DNA from 2 places in the Paenibacillus sp. B1-35 genome. Region 2 is predicted to be linked to the other one. Evidence: riboswitches for the same ligand, from Rfam matches in the RefSeq annotation. Region 2 holds a riboswitch; the other holds the start of a gene.
The links. Region 2 has a riboswitch for glycine ahead of ACQ5BJ_RS01415 (alanine/glycine:cation symporter family protein). Riboswitches for the same ligand answer to the same signal wherever they lie in the genome.
Positions count from the first base shown of each region.

Region 1: linked by a shared signal. The riboswitch ahead of gcvH (glycine cleavage system protein GcvH) and the one ahead of ACQ5BJ_RS01415 (alanine/glycine:cation symporter family protein) in region 2 are both predicted to bind glycine.

Region 1 covers NZ_JBCHVJ010000001.1:139,770-147,427, forward strand. The annotation lists gene gcvPA (aminomethyl-transferring glycine dehydrogenase subunit GcvPA) at 1-264, opposite strand, end outside; gene gcvT (glycine cleavage system aminomethyltransferase GcvT) at 261-1,388, opposite strand; glycine riboswitch at 1,487-1,610, opposite strand; glycine riboswitch at 1,614-1,708, opposite strand; glycine riboswitch at 1,872-1,980, shown strand; gene gcvH (glycine cleavage system protein GcvH) at 2,168-2,557, shown strand; gene murI (glutamate racemase) at 2,738-3,571, shown strand; gene ACQ5BJ_RS00740 (GNAT family N-acetyltransferase) at 3,531-4,124, shown strand; gene ACQ5BJ_RS00745 (DUF5316 family protein) at 4,251-4,553, opposite strand; gene ACQ5BJ_RS00750 (MBL fold metallo-hydrolase) at 4,855-5,589, opposite strand; gene ACQ5BJ_RS00755 (aldo/keto reductase) at 5,839-6,810, opposite strand; gene ACQ5BJ_RS00760 (PLP-dependent aminotransferase family protein) at 7,027-7,658, shown strand, end outside.
Region 2 covers NZ_JBCHVJ010000001.1:287,354-295,011, forward strand. The annotation lists gene ACQ5BJ_RS01400 (DUF11 domain-containing protein) at 1-2,668, shown strand, start outside; gene ACQ5BJ_RS01405 (aldo/keto reductase) at 2,857-3,834, shown strand; gene ACQ5BJ_RS01410 (pyridoxal phosphate-dependent decarboxylase family protein) at 4,014-5,486, shown strand; glycine riboswitch at 5,655-5,759, shown strand; gene ACQ5BJ_RS01415 (alanine/glycine:cation symporter family protein) at 5,901-7,241, shown strand; gene ACQ5BJ_RS01420 (sigma-70 family RNA polymerase sigma factor) at 7,398-7,658, shown strand, end outside.

The sequences.
Region 1 (7,658 bases), 150 kb from region 2:
CTGAATGACAACCGGTATATGATGGTCGTATATTCCTGCGCCAAGGAAGCTGGTGTGGCTCTCATTGTCTGCGTTGCGAGAAGCCAACTGCTTCATATGCTTCATCATGGCTGCTTCATCTAGTGGTTCGGACATAGGAAGCACACCATTGTAACGAATGGATGCTGGTATATCGCGGAACAGATCTTCCATGGAAGAGATGCCAATCTGCTGCAGCATGTCGGCTTGATCTTGCTCCGTCATTGGAATGTAACGATGCTTCATGATGGATTCGCTCCTTTGGCAGGGATCGGATTTCGTTTATAAAATGGGGTAGGGACAACGCGGGCTTTCAACTGTTTGCCGCGAATTTCTACCATAACCTCGGTATCGAGTTCTGAAAAAGCGGTTTCAATTAAGGCAAGTCCTAAATTGCGCTTCAATGTTGGCGACTGCGTGCCAGTTGTGACCTCACCAATTACGCGCCCGTTGGCAAGCACCGGATAATGAGAGCGGGGAATGCCTTTATCAATCATTTCAATTCCTACCAGCTTCCTTGCTGGGCCATCAGCTTTTTGCTTCGTAAGTGCAACACGGCCAATGAAGTCGCCTTTATCCAGCTTGACGAATCGTCCGAGTCCAGCTTCAAGCGGTGAGATATCAGCGGTAATTTCTTGTCCATAGAGCGGCAGACGTGCCTCGAAGCGCAGCGTGTCTCTTGCCCCCAGCCCTGCTGGCAGCAAGCCGAATGATTCACCGGCACGAAGCAGTTCAGCCCATACCCCCGGAGCATCTTCTGCGGACAAATAGAGCTCGAATCCATCCTCGCCCGTATAGCCAGAGCGGGATAGAAGAGTTGACACGCCGCATACTTGTGCATCCGTTAGGAAATGAAAAGGTGCAAGCGAATCAATAGGCGCTTCTGATACGGTAGAGAGAATAGCTTGGGCATTCGGCCCTTGAAGGGCGATCAGTGCCGTGCGGTTCGATACATTTGTCAAGGTCACGCCATGAATCAAATGCTTCTGCAGCCATGCATAGTCTTTGTCGATGTTGGAGGCATTGACAACAAGCATATATCGGTCACTCTTCATCCGATAGATGAGAATATCATCGACGACTCCTCCGTCAGGGTAGCACATCAGCGTATATTGTGCTTTCCCGTCCTCAAGCCGCGATACATCATTCGTTGTCATCTGTTGAAGAAACGTTAGGGAAGCCGGGCCGCTAACGATAAACTCACCCATATGGGAAACATCGAACAAGCCTGCCTGTGTGCGCACAGCTTCATGCTCCCGCTGAATACCGATAAATTGAACAGGAAGCTCCCAGCCGCCGAAGTCAATGCAGCGTGCACCGGGAAATGTTGAATATTGATCGAATATTGGCGTTCTCTTCAATTGACTCATGAAATCACCTCGATACGCTTATTTGGACAAACCATTGGTATGCGAACAAAAAAGGACAGCCGAAAGAAAAGTGGATGTGTTATCCTCTTCGTCTCTCGCTCTGTCCTTTGTACCTGAGAGTGTCGCCGAATGCTGCAAACGATTCGTCTGCTTCCGCATGTATCATCGGCTTTCCCCTTGGGTGACTGTATTCGATCTGGTGAATTACAGTGCTCTCCAGAGATGCGTCCGGTAAAAGTCCTTTTGCCTGAGAGATTCACGTCTTACGGCTTACTCCTTCGGCGCTGCTATGTCTCAGCAGTCTCTCCCTTTACCATCATTCGCCATTTTCAACTGTCATCTCTACATTAGTTGAGCCTTCCACACTTTGTCAATTGATATTTTCTTCACATTCGATTTCACTGCTTGTCATATTGACAATCGTACGTATCTTGCAATAATCTAAGGTTGTTATAATTACCCAAATGAAATCGTAATTGCGAACGAGGAAGGTCGGGAGAGTTTGACAATGATGATTGTCAACACCGAAGGAGCAAGTTGCCAGCTGCCGATTGGCAATGAATCTCTCAGGTACAATAACCGCCATTCTGACGCAGCTCTGGAGAGTGCATATTTAGTTGCCACCAAAGGGGTAAGTTCTGCCACTATTGTGCTGGAACGGGATCTCTCAGGTACCGAGGACAGAGAACAAGGCGCTAGGCCGCTCTCTGCCCATTTTAATGATCTCTAATGGATAGACGGCCTAATGAATGACATTATGAATGAAATGGGGCGTTGACATGAGTGAAGTGAAGGATGGATTGCTGTACAGTGAAGAGCATGAATGGGTAATCGCCATAGAAGGCAATACAGTACGAGTTGGCATTACAGATCATGCGCAGGCTCAACTGGGAGACATTGTATTCATCGAGTTTCCTTCAGTAGGAACCAGCTTGTCCGCGGGGGACAGCATGGGCTCCATTGAGTCTGTGAAGACCGTATCTGAGTTGTACTGTCCGGTATCTGGAACGATTACGAAGGTAAATGATGAATTGGAAGCGTCGCCAGAGCTTGTGAACAGCAGTCCATACGGAGACGGCTGGATTGCGGAAGTTGAAGTGGAAGGCAGCGCTGCGGAAGCAGTGAAGCATCTGCTGAATGCTGAGCAATATGCGAAGCTGATTGACTAATAATAGAAGGATCAATGGGTTGTGTACGTAGAACCTGCTGTATCGGTATAATGCTGGTGCAGCAGGTTTTTTTCATCCACAAAGTGAGAAGTTTCGATAGGATTCGCCGCCGAAAAAGAGTACAATAGAAGCATCGACAACCAGACGTTACAATGCTAAATAGAATGCTAGGTGAGTGGAATGACAATCGCTTTTTTTGATTCGGGAATGGGTGGTATTACGGTATTGGCTGAGGCTATGAAGCAGCTGCCACAAGAGCAATATTTGTTTTATGCAGACACGCTTCATGTTCCATATGGGACAAAGTCGCAGCAGGAAGTGATGCGTCATGTGCAATCTGCTGTTGAGGAAATCATGCAGCATCATGTGAAGGCGCTTGTAATCGCGTGCAATACGGCAACGAGTATCGCAGCATCTGAATTGCGGCGGAATTACAATATTCCGATTATCGGCATGGAGCCCGCAGTCAAGCCGGCAGTAGAAATGAATCGCAATAACGGCAAGCGTGTACTTGTATTTGCAACAGCCTTAACGTTAAGCCAAGACAAATACCATACACTGGTCACTCGTCTTGATGAGGAACATATTGTTGATTCGATTCCTTTGCCGGAATTGGTAGAATATTGCGAGCAATTAAACTTTGATAAGGGAGTGATAGGAGACTTCTTTGCACAGAAGCTTGCTGGGATTGACTTGAGTCAGTACGGTACAATTGTGTTAGGGTGTACGCACTACCCCTATTATAAGCACATTTTGAGAGAAATAGTCCCTGATCATATCCAGCTCATTGACGGGAGTCAAGGCACAGTGCAGCGGTTAGCCCAAGTGTTGCAAGAGAAGCAGTTGAATCAGCAATCAGATCAGACAACAAGCCCAACAATTCAATTTATGTGTTCGAGTCATGATCAACAGTACATAAATAAGTTGCAGATTGCACTTCATACCTATCAGACCTTCGGGGGAATGGATACGAATGAACAGTCAATTGTTCGAGCTGACGGGGAGCAGTACTAAGCTGATCCCTATGCTTCCTGAACATACGGAAGATTTATATGAAGCAGCGTCTCATCCAGATATATGGCATTACTTGCCGCGCACGATCCGCAGTCTTGCAGATGCAGAACGGACGATTCATGATGCTGTTCTGAACCGTGAGAAGGGGATCGAGTATCCATTCGTTGTCATTGATCAGCTTACTGGGCGAATAATTGGTGCAACGAGAATTATGAATATGTCCGTCTTGCATCGCTACGCTGAAATTGGCGGTACATGGTATCATCCATCAGTATGGCGTACCCGCATCAATACCGAGTGCAAATATTTGCTTCTGCAATATTGCTTCGAACAGATACATACGATTCGTGTTCAGCTGACGGCGGATGTACGCAATGAACGCTCAAATCGGGCAATCCAACGGTTAGGAGCCGTGCTTGAAGGGAGATTGCGGCGTCATCGGGTGATGGAGGACGGGTATATTCGTGATTCTAATGTGTACAGCATTGTTGATGAGGAATGGCCCCAGGTGAAAGAAAGGCTCGAGCAATTTTTGAATCAGGTATATGTATAAGTTATAACACTATTAATTGTATTGATCGAAGCAAATGGAATATCCATAGTACATGGAGAGGATGTGCCCGCATTGAATTGGCAATCATCCTCTTTTCTTATTTAATGCTGGTTAGAGCGTATCGTATTATAGAACAACAACATAGATGAAAATACATGTTACGATACTCGGCAGCCCCGTTACAAACATTGTGCCGCTAAATTTAAAATTTCTTCGATGGTCTTCGTCAGGGATATGGCCCATATTAAATCGAAGCTTCGTGTTATCATTGAATGCGCCAGTAAAGAGTGAACCAACTGCCCAAAGCCCCAAACCGAAATAGCAGTTAATGTTGAATAGGATATGGGCATCTCCGCCTTGCCAAATAGATGTATACAATACAGTGAGAATAACGAAAATGAGACCAATTGCGAGTCGCCGTGCGATCATGATACACCTCCATTTACCCCATTATTACCCAATTATACATGACAATTGATTCATGTGAAAGTTAGATCAAAATAATTGAGCATAATGTTCAATCGTAAAACTACGATCGAATTGCAGATAACGGACTAGGAGGTTTATTGAGGAGATAGAACCATCTATAGTCAGAATAGGAACCAGTGAGGTTGAAGAAAATGGTTTTTACACTATCAAATATGAAAAGTGTATGATGTGTTGATTTTCAAAGTAAATAGGAGGGCATCTAACGGCGAAGTTCGCAGGTTAGATGTCCCTTTTATTATGGTTACGTGATCGAAGATTGTGACAATTGCAGGATCTGATGATGTATGTTCTGTTTGGACAGCCCGCCATGGTAACAGATAACCGCGTCAATCGGATATTTTGTTAGCTTGCCTAGTGAGCGGATTGCGCTTCCCATGTCCAGCGTCGTATGCGGGACGGGGCCGTGCAAAATCCCTTTATTACTTGTCATGGCGTCAGCGGCTATCAAGATGCGACTGCGCTCCAAATAGATGCTGACATGGCCTGCTGTATGACCAGGAGTATGGATAATTCGAATTCCACCACAGTAAGGAAGAAGATCATGATCCGCAATCAAGCGTGTTACGTTAGCAGAAGGCTGCAAATTGCACATGGCCAATACTTCAGCTCGCTGTTCTTCGGGCAGCAGCGGTAGTACGCTCGCCAGCGCTTCTCGGCGCGGATATTTGCCTTCTATATAGGGAGCGTCCTCCTGGTGAGCTAACACTTCGATACATCCGTTTTTGGAGGCGATAATATCAGGCAGACTGCCGATATGATCGAGATCTTGGTGGGTAAGCAGAACCGCTTGCAGACGATCCAGCGGCACACCGGATTCTCGCATGGCATGCTGGATGCGAATCCAATCGCCTGGCATGCCTGTATCGATTAGTACAGCACAATGCTCATCCCACACAAGGGTAGGGTGAATCGGTAATGCTCCTCCGATACCTTCAGATTCCAATTCTAACATCATGACTCCTGGTGCAATGATCATTGTCTATAGCCCTCCATTGTGATTGAGACTTGGCACTATGTCTAAGCATAGTTTGTTTTATCATGAATGGAGATTTTTATCAATTGTAAAATATTCAATTATAACACAAACAAAAATATTTGTCAAGGGTGAAATTGCATCAAACACTAACTCTTCATATTGTCTATAAAAAATCAAGGCATAAAAAAAGCGACATCCAGAAGGATGCCGCTTCTTCAGTAAGCAGCTACATTGCAAGATAATTTAGGATTATGGCAGCATGCGGCCTCTCGTGCTTACATAGAGAGAGTACCATTCTTCACGTGTCAATGTGATGTGAAGAGCATCTTTACATGCGCGAATGCGGTCTGGATTTACCGTGCCGATTACAGGTTGAATCTGAGCAGGGTGTCTCATTAACCATGCCAACACAATCGCTTCGCAAGTTGTGTTGTATTGGGAAGCAAGCTTCTGAACAAGGTTGGCGGTAACTTTGACCGACTCGGGTTCATTGTCGATTTTGCGTCCAGAATACAAGCCCTGCGCAAGCGGACCCCAGGATTGAACTTGGATGCCATTCATTCGGCAATACTCTAACGTTCCATCTGGGAAGGTATCGTCAGCAGAAGCAGCCTGATTCACGTGAACGCCTGCATCCAGCCAGCCGAAGCGGGCAAGGCTCATTTCCAACTGATTCGCTACGAATGGCTCATCGCAGCATGATTGCAGGAGTCGAATTTGACCGGCACTCATGTTAGATACGCCGAAATTCCGTACTTTGCCGGATTTTTTCAATTGATTAAACGCTTCACCGACTTCCTCCGGTTCCATTAGCGGGTCTGGGCGGTGTAATAGCAAAATGTCCAAATACTCGGCGCCTAGGCGGGCAAGAATGCCGTCGACACTTTCTAATATGTGAGATTTCGAAAAATCGTAGCGACCTGGAATATCACCTTCAGCGAAACGAATTCCGCATTTCGACTGAATAATGATCTTCTCGCGCAAGCCTGGTTGCGCTTTCAGTACCTCGCCAAATACTTGCTCGGCTTTTCCTCGAGCGTATATATTCGCGTGGTCGAACATGTTAATGCCAATTTCAAGCGCAGCTTCCACCGCGGCTTCCGCATGTTTGACATGCTCCTTCGTATACGGCTCAGCATCCCAGCTTCCACCCATCCCCATGCACCCAAGCACAATACGGCTAGCTGGAATTCCGCGTTCATTCAATGGTAACGTTGTCACAAGCAATCACTCCAATGTTGTAGTCAATGATAATCGTATGCGTGTTGCTTTATAGTGTTCGTCCAAATCGCTCTGGATTAACAGTACTAGTGTACTACAGTAGTGTACGAGATTCCACTTCTTCGCCTAAGAACCGCATCTGCTGGAAAATAACCTGAATGTGGTTCTTCTCAATCGGATTAGAATGTGCCAAGATAAGAAGGGGGAGTTGAGCACATGTTCCAAGACTTTAAGCTTATCCCGGGGAAACCGGCATATTTGCAGGTTCGAGACTATTTGCGGTTGCTTATTAATCGCGGATGGCTGACGGCTGATCAGAAGCTACCCTCGACAAGGGAGCTTGGCAATGTATGGGGGGTAAGCCGCAATACAGTAATCGCAGCTTATCAAGAGCTGGCTGATGAAGGACTTATTTATTCGATTCCCGGCCAAGGCAGTTATGCTTCACCTGCAGAGCGATCCAACACAATCGATGCAAATATGAACTGGAACGAGAGAATGAGTGAAAAGGCGCAAATCGCTGAGCGCATGGATGCGATGAAACATGGTGTACGCGGAGAGCGCGGCATGATTTCATTCATGAGCATTGCGCCTGACGAATCGTTATTTCCACTTCAATATGTAAAGCAGGCCTTAGTAGACCGAATTGCGGCAGAAGGCGAAATCATGCTCAATTACGGATATGCACAGGGCTATCAGCCGCTTATTGAAGAGTTGAAGCAATATATGGAGTCCAAGGGCATCGACATGAAAGGCAAAGATATGCTCATTACGAATGGATTCACCGAAGGGCTGGACATTGTCCTCTCTGCAATTGAGAAGCGCCATGGGCGTGTCATTTGCGAGAA
Region 2 (7,658 bases):
CACTCTGGCCAACCTTACTACGATCCCGCAGCCGGCAGGGTTTACGAATAACTTTTTCCAGTCGTTAATCTATGATGATAACGGGAATATCAATCCGACTGCTACATTCGGCGATCGCAATCCGATACCTGGGCAGCCAGGGACGAATATCATTGAAGGAAATCGCCAAGGATGGGATATTGCCAACGTAGACATTTCTTCCAGCCTTGTGAATGGGCAAACTTCAGCAGCCCTTCAATTCGGAACGAATGGCGACGGATATACCGTCAATTTGCTGGCGATTCAAATTGACAACATCCCGCCAACCTTGCTGGTAGAGAAGAACTCCTTCCCGGATACAGTAACTGTTGGAGAAGAAATTGTATATACCATTGTCGTCAGCAACGATGGAGATTCCCCGCTTGTGAACACCGTACTTACTGACCCGCTCCCTGCTGGTGTAACGTTTCAATCCGTGCAAACCACACAAGGTACGGCATCGTTTGCTGCTGGCACGGTTACCGTAGATATTGGGACGATCCCTGTTGGTCAGAGTGTAACCGTCAATATTACCGTGCTGGCAACAGCGGCTGGTCTCATATCCAATACTGCTTCAGCTCAAGCAAATCAGACCGGCATCATTTCCTCAACCGCAGTCAATACCGTAATTCCACTGCCGCCTCCAATTCTAGAAATTGAGAAATTGGACTTTCCCCCCATCGTCGCCGTAAATTCGGAGCTCGTCTATATTATATTTGTCTCAAATATCGGGGGGAGCACAGCAACCAACGTCGTCATGAATGATCCGCTGCCAGCAGGAACCACCTTTGTATCTGCTGAATCGGATCAAGGTACGATTTCGTTCGACGGCACGACAATTACGAATGACATTGGTTCACTAGCCCCAGGAGAGACAGTGGTCATTTTTATCGTCGTAATCCCAACGGTTACAGGTACAGTCTTGAACACGGCAACGACTTTTTCAGATCAGACTGAACCCCAAATCTCGACAACAGAAACTCTAGTTATCGAACAACCGATACTTGAGTTATTGATATCGAAGTTCGCTGGACCGGATCCCGCAACTGTCGGTGAGGAGCTTGTATACACGATCGTAGTGTCTAATGAAACTACAGATTTATTAACCGGAGTAGAAGTGGTGGATGTACTACCACCTGGCCTCGTCTTCGTATCTGCTGAATCTACACAAGGAACCGTAACTGAAGTAGCTGGCACGGTAACTGCATTAATTGGCGCCCTTGCTCCAGGTCAGTCTGAAATCATCACGATTACGGTTATTCCTACAGCTCCGGGCATCGTAACGAACACCGCTACAGCGACATCTGATCAGACGCCTCCAGTATCATCCATAATTGAGACGACTGTCAATGCGCTTCCTCCTGCTTTTTTAACTATTGAGAAGCTTGCCGAACCGGATCTAGTAACGCTTGGCAATGAAGTCACATTTCAAGTGACGGTGTGCAACATGGGAGAGACAGTGGCAACAAATGTGGTTGCAGTGGATACATTGCCTGCAGGCGTTGATGTCACTGACATCCAAGTATCTGAAGGCACATTTGTGCAGGTAGGGCAAACGATAACAGCGTCGTTCGGCAACATTGCCCCTGGGTCATGTGCAAATCTTACGATCGAAGCAATTGTATCTATAGTAGGAACATTAACGAACACAGCAGTGGTGACCGCAGATAATGTCGAAGACTCTGAAACAGCAACTGCAGACGTTACGGTATTACAGCCGCTCGCAATTTCGAAGCAAGCTTCAAGCAACCCAGCACTTCTCGGCAGTCCGCTGCAATATACAATCAGTGTCGCGAATTTAGGGGAGCTTCCTCTAACGAATGTAATCGTAAATGATGTCATTCCCCCTACGGTCGAATTTGTCAGTGTTCAATCTGAAGGAGGTACCTGTTCTGTATCTGGGCAGACCGTCACTTGTTTCTTGGGTACATTAGAAGGGCAGCAAGAACAGACGATTGTCATTACGGTCATTCCTTTGTTAGAAGGGACGGTTACCAACAGCGCTACTGCACAGGCAGATAATACGCCTCCTGTTACAGCTACGGTTACGACGCTCGTTGTTCGTACTTTAGAGTGTATTTCTGTCAGTAAACTGTTCGATTGGGTGGTCAATCGGAGTGATTTTGTCATTGAAGAGTCTATTCCGGAAGACTGCAGAGCTTTCGTAGAACAAGCAATTGCTGGCGGTAGGCAAGTGCTTGTGAGCTGCAATGTAGTGCCAGTTTCGGGAGAATGCAGCGTCACGGTTGTAAAGCGGCTGCCGCTGCCCATTATCGGATCGCAAGCAGCTATTGTATTGACCACGTGCTCTGCAGAAGTAACTATTACATTAACGGATAGCGGAACAGGAGAAACATGTACGTTTACACTATTAGTCAAGCATAACGAGAAAGTATCACTCTGCTTACCACTCCCATTAGATGAATCCAACATTACTTCTCAAATATTCGATATCCATTGTGATGCTCGACTCACTGACAGCTTAACGATTGAGCTGCAATTGGATTGGTGTTTGGAACTTGTAGTGAAATTTATAATACCGATGATGGTTGAAGCTACATTTTGTCAACCTAGAGCATTAATACCGATACCAGAGGTATGCAGCATCAGCTTTCCAAAACAATGCCCAGAAGTATTTCCGTTTGTGTAAAAGAATAATGGACTTACATTTTGCAGAAAACTCATGCTCGCATGAGTTTTTCTTTTGTTCAACAGGATTGAATCCGGAGCAGGATTCTGATTTTGCTTCTCATCTAAGTTCATATGATAAGTTCAAATCATACGCAGCGCTTGTGATATAATTATTGCTGCAGATTATAAAATGAGGAGTTGATCGTCATGCAGTATCGTCGTCTCGGCAAGAGTGGATTGAAGGTATCTGTGCTTGGATTAGGAACTAATGCATTCGGCAAGCGTGCAGACAAGCAGGCTTCGACTCGCATCATTCATCAGGCATTAGATTATGGCATTAACTTTATTGATACAGCTAATATTTATGCGGGTACTGAATCTGAACGTATTATTGGAGAGGCGCTCTCAGGAGTCAGGCATAATATTGTGCTCACAACGAAGGCCGGGTTAATTCGGGGGGAGGGGCCAAATGAGAGGGGTTCATCGCGTTTTCACTTGCAGCAGGAATTAGACAGCAGCTTAAAGCGACTGAACACCGATTATATCGACTTGTATCAAATACATACTTTCGATCCGCATACTCCGCTGGAAGAAACGCTTAGAACGCTTGATGATATGGTTCGTTCCGGCAAGGTTCGATATATTGGAGCATCGAATTATGCGGCTTGGGAGCTTATGAAGGCTATAGGCATTAGTGAGCGGCTAGGCCTCAATCGTTATGTGTCCATGCAGACGTGCTATTCATTGGCCGATCGAACCCCAGAGCAGGAGATGGTTCCACTTTGCAAAGATCAAGGAATAGGGATTATTCCGTATTATCCGCTTGCAGGGGGAATTCTGACCGGGAAATATCGTATTGAAGAGCAAAGGCCAATAGGATCAAGAGCAGATACTGATCCAAACTTCCACCGATTTTTCAATAAAGAACGTTTCGCATTAAGTGAGCAGGTGAATGAATTGGCAGCTGGTGCAGGATGTACCCCAAGTGCACTTTCACTAGCTTGGCTCATGCATCAGCCTTGCGTCTCGACCGTTATTGTAGGAGCGACGAAGGTGGAGCAGCTGCATGACAACATAAACAGTGTTGATGTTGAATTGAAGATGGAGCAATTGGATCGGTTGGATCAGATAAGTCGTCCATTCCGATTCGGTGAACCGTTTGCGGCTTATCGATTGCCTGAATAATTCGGGCTCAGGAACTCGTCTCTATTTTCTAGAGACGAGTTTTTTATATCAATGGGACTGACCCCATCATAATATGGAAAACTGTACCTTTTCAATGAGGCGCATTATTTGTAATCTTGAACACGAAAGAAACGGCGCCGTCAAGGCGGTTCAGATATGAAGGGGGTTAGCTTTGATTTATGGTACATTTACATCCAACACTTGATCTGTCAACAGAAGAACAGATGGAGTTAGGGAAATATGCGATCGATCAAATCTGTCATTATCTTGAACATACGGATGAGGTAAACGTATCTCCCGAGTTAAACCCAACAGACATTGTACAGTATGCGGAGCAAATCGATTTCCACAACCCAGTTACACCGAAGGAAGCTGTACATTACATTGTAGAAGGGTTGCGGAGATATCAGGTACATACGGCACACCCGGGATATTATGGCTTGTATAATCCGCGTCCGAACTTTATGGGAATCGTGGCAGATACGATAACGGCAGCCTTTAATCCGCAGCTGGCTGTTTGGAGTCATGCTCCTCTGGCAGTTGAAATTGAGAACTATGTATTGCGAGAGTTCGCTGTGCGATTCGGCTACCCGCGAGAAACGTCAAATGGAACATTTACGACGGGAGGAGCAGAAGCTAATTTGACAGCCGTACTTACAGCTCTCTGCGATCATTTCCCGGAATATACAACAAAAGGGCTTGCAAGCCTGGATAAGCCCCCTGTGATGTATGCTTCAAGTGAGAGCCATCATTCCTTAGTAAAAGCGGCTCGTGCCTGCGGATTGGGTACGGATTCTATCCGAAGTATACGATCGAATGCATCTTTGCAGATGGATGCGGAAGCGCTAGCCCTTCAAATACGGCAAGACCGCGAAGCTGGCTTTGCCCCTTTTTTGATTGTGGCTACGGCTGGAACGACAGGTGCAGGGGCCATTGACCCGATTGCGCATATTGCGGAGCTGGCTGAACAGGAAATGATATGGCTGCATGTTGATGCAGCGTATGGCGGTGCTATGATATTGGCGCCAGAATTGGCCAATTGGCTGCAAGGAATTAATAGGGCAGATTCCATTACATTCGATGCACATAAATGGCTGTCTGTACCAATGGGAGCAGGTATGTACTTCACCCGTCATCCCCATATATTGCAGCAGACCTTCCGAATGACAGCGGACTATATGCCCAAGGAAGGCACCGAATTGGAGACGTTTGATCCATACACCCATTCCATTCAGTGGTCACGCAGATTTATCGGGCTGAAGCTATATATGTCGCTTGCAACGGCGGGATGGGAAGGGTACCGGTTACTCGTACAACGACAGATTGAGAGCGGCAATTTTTTGCGGCAGGAGCTTGAACGATCGGGATGGTCGATTATGAATGATACGATAATGCCAGTTGTTTGTTTTAATGATCAGGCAGCATTAGCAAATCATGATATGGATTTCGTACGATTCATACATGAGAAGGTACTTGCTACAGGCAAGGCATGGATCTCGATTTTCACCATACAGGATACCCCGGCGCTTCGTGCTTGTATTACCAATTTTGATACGACCGAACAGCATATGAAAGAATTGATTCACCTACTGAACGAGGCTCGGCAGGAGTATATGACGCAAAATCCATCCTATAATGGGATGATTTACTAAGCAGTTCATATTGCTTAATTCGATGGGGTCAACTATAATATAACCTACAACTTTATAACTGGATGAAGTTTGCGGGAGATAGACAACACGTCTAGCCGAAGGGGTAAGCTCTCAGGCGCTTGGCATACCGAGCAGCAATTGCGAGTATGTATAAGCAGGACCGTAAATGGACAGGACTCTGGAGAGACTCCATCATTGGGGCACCGAAGGGGCAAGACGAATCGCATTGATCGAATCGTTAAAACTCTCAGGTAAAAGGACAGGGATGCAGATGCATAGGAAACATAAGTTTTATTTGGGTTGTATTATCATGTTCCTGGCGAAAGCTTTTTTAATTCTGCACGCATGTCCCCAGAGTCAAATCATACGATTTGGCTCTTTTTATTATTCAAGACGAGGGGAAATGATTTTGCAATGATTGAACATTGGTTAGACAAATTGAACAGTTTCGTATGGGGGGCGCCGCTTCTTATTTTGTTGGTAGGGACGGGGATATTACTCACAATTCGTTTAGGTGTCCTTCAATTGTTTCGCTTGCCGCTTGCCTTGAAGCTCATATTTAAGTCAAAAAACGAGGGGGCTGGTGATGTATCCAGCTTCGGTGCGCTTGCGACTGCACTTGCCGCCACAATCGGAACGGGGAATATTGTTGGTGTTGCGACTGCAATCAAGGTAGGGGGACCAGGTGCGTTATTTTGGATGTGGGTCGCTGCTTTCTTCGGAATGGCTACCAAATATGCGGAGGGGCTGCTAGCCGTTAAGTACCGCAATATTGATGATAATGGACAAATACTCGGTGGGCCAATGTACTATATTGAGAAGGGCTTAGGCATGAAATTCAAGCCTTTGGCTGTGTTCTTCGCCATTAGCGGCGTGCTGGTCGCACTTCTTGGAATCGGTACCTTCCCGCAAATTAATGCGATTGTTACCTCTACTGAGACGAGTCTTGGTGTGCCGGCAATTGTAACTGCGGTCATTGTTACAATTGTTACTGCCCTTGTTACAATCGGGGGGATTCAAAGTATTTCGCATGTGACGACTACGATTGTTCCTGTTATGGCTATCATTTACTTTATCGCTAGCTTCGTCGTGCTCATCACGTTTGCGGATCAGATTCCCCATGCAATGTCCTTAATATTCCATGGGGCATTCAATGCGACTGCAGCTGGAGGAGGTTTCCTCGGCGCCACGGTTATGATGGCGATACGCAACGGAATCGCGAGAGGGGTATTTTCGAATGAATCCGGTCTCGGAAGCGCACCGATTGCTGCAGCAGCTGCCAAGGTGAAATGGCCAGCCGAGCAAGGTCTTATTTCGATGACGGGGACATTCATAGATACGATTATCGTATGTTCGCTGACCGGCTTAACCTTGATCGTAACCGGAGTCTGGAATGGCCCTATGGAAGGTGCTGCTTTGACACAGGCTGCATTTGATGCAGCATTGCCATATGGTTCCTTTGTACTCACGCTATGCTTGATATTGTTTGCCTTTACGACAATATTAGGATGGAACTATTATGGCGAGCGCTGCATGGTTTACTTGTTCGGCGTGAAATCGATCCTGCCTTATCGGCTTGTCTTTATTGCAATCATTGGTTTTGGTGCATTTATAAAGCTCGATATGATATGGAAGCTTGCAGATATCGTAAACGGGTTGATGGCATTGCCGAACTTGATCGCACTGCTTGGGTTGTCTGGCGTAGTCGTTCATGAAACGCGTCTGTACTGGAAACATAAAGAGACGGAAAAATAAATGTTTACATGTAATACTGGTGAGAAAAAGCTGGCAAATGACACGAAAGTGAACATTTGCCAGCTTTTTTTTCGCGAAAGGAAACTTTTTGGCAATCTTATGCATCTAATTAACAGCTAGTCGCGTGTATGGGGTAAAGAAGGGAGAAGAAACGGCTTGTATACCGATATAGAAATCGATATAGAGACAGATGTGAGGTTGGCTAAGGAAGGAAATAAAGAGGCTTTCATTCGTCTCATCAAGAAGCATGAAGTCCAAATGTACAATATGGCCAGATCCATTGTCAGAAGGGATGAAGACTGTGCGGATGCAATGCAGGAAGCCGTGTACAAAGCTTACCGTGCGCTGCCAAGCTTAAATCATCATGCCTACTTTAAGACATGGCTTTTTCGTATATTGATCAATGAGTGCAATATG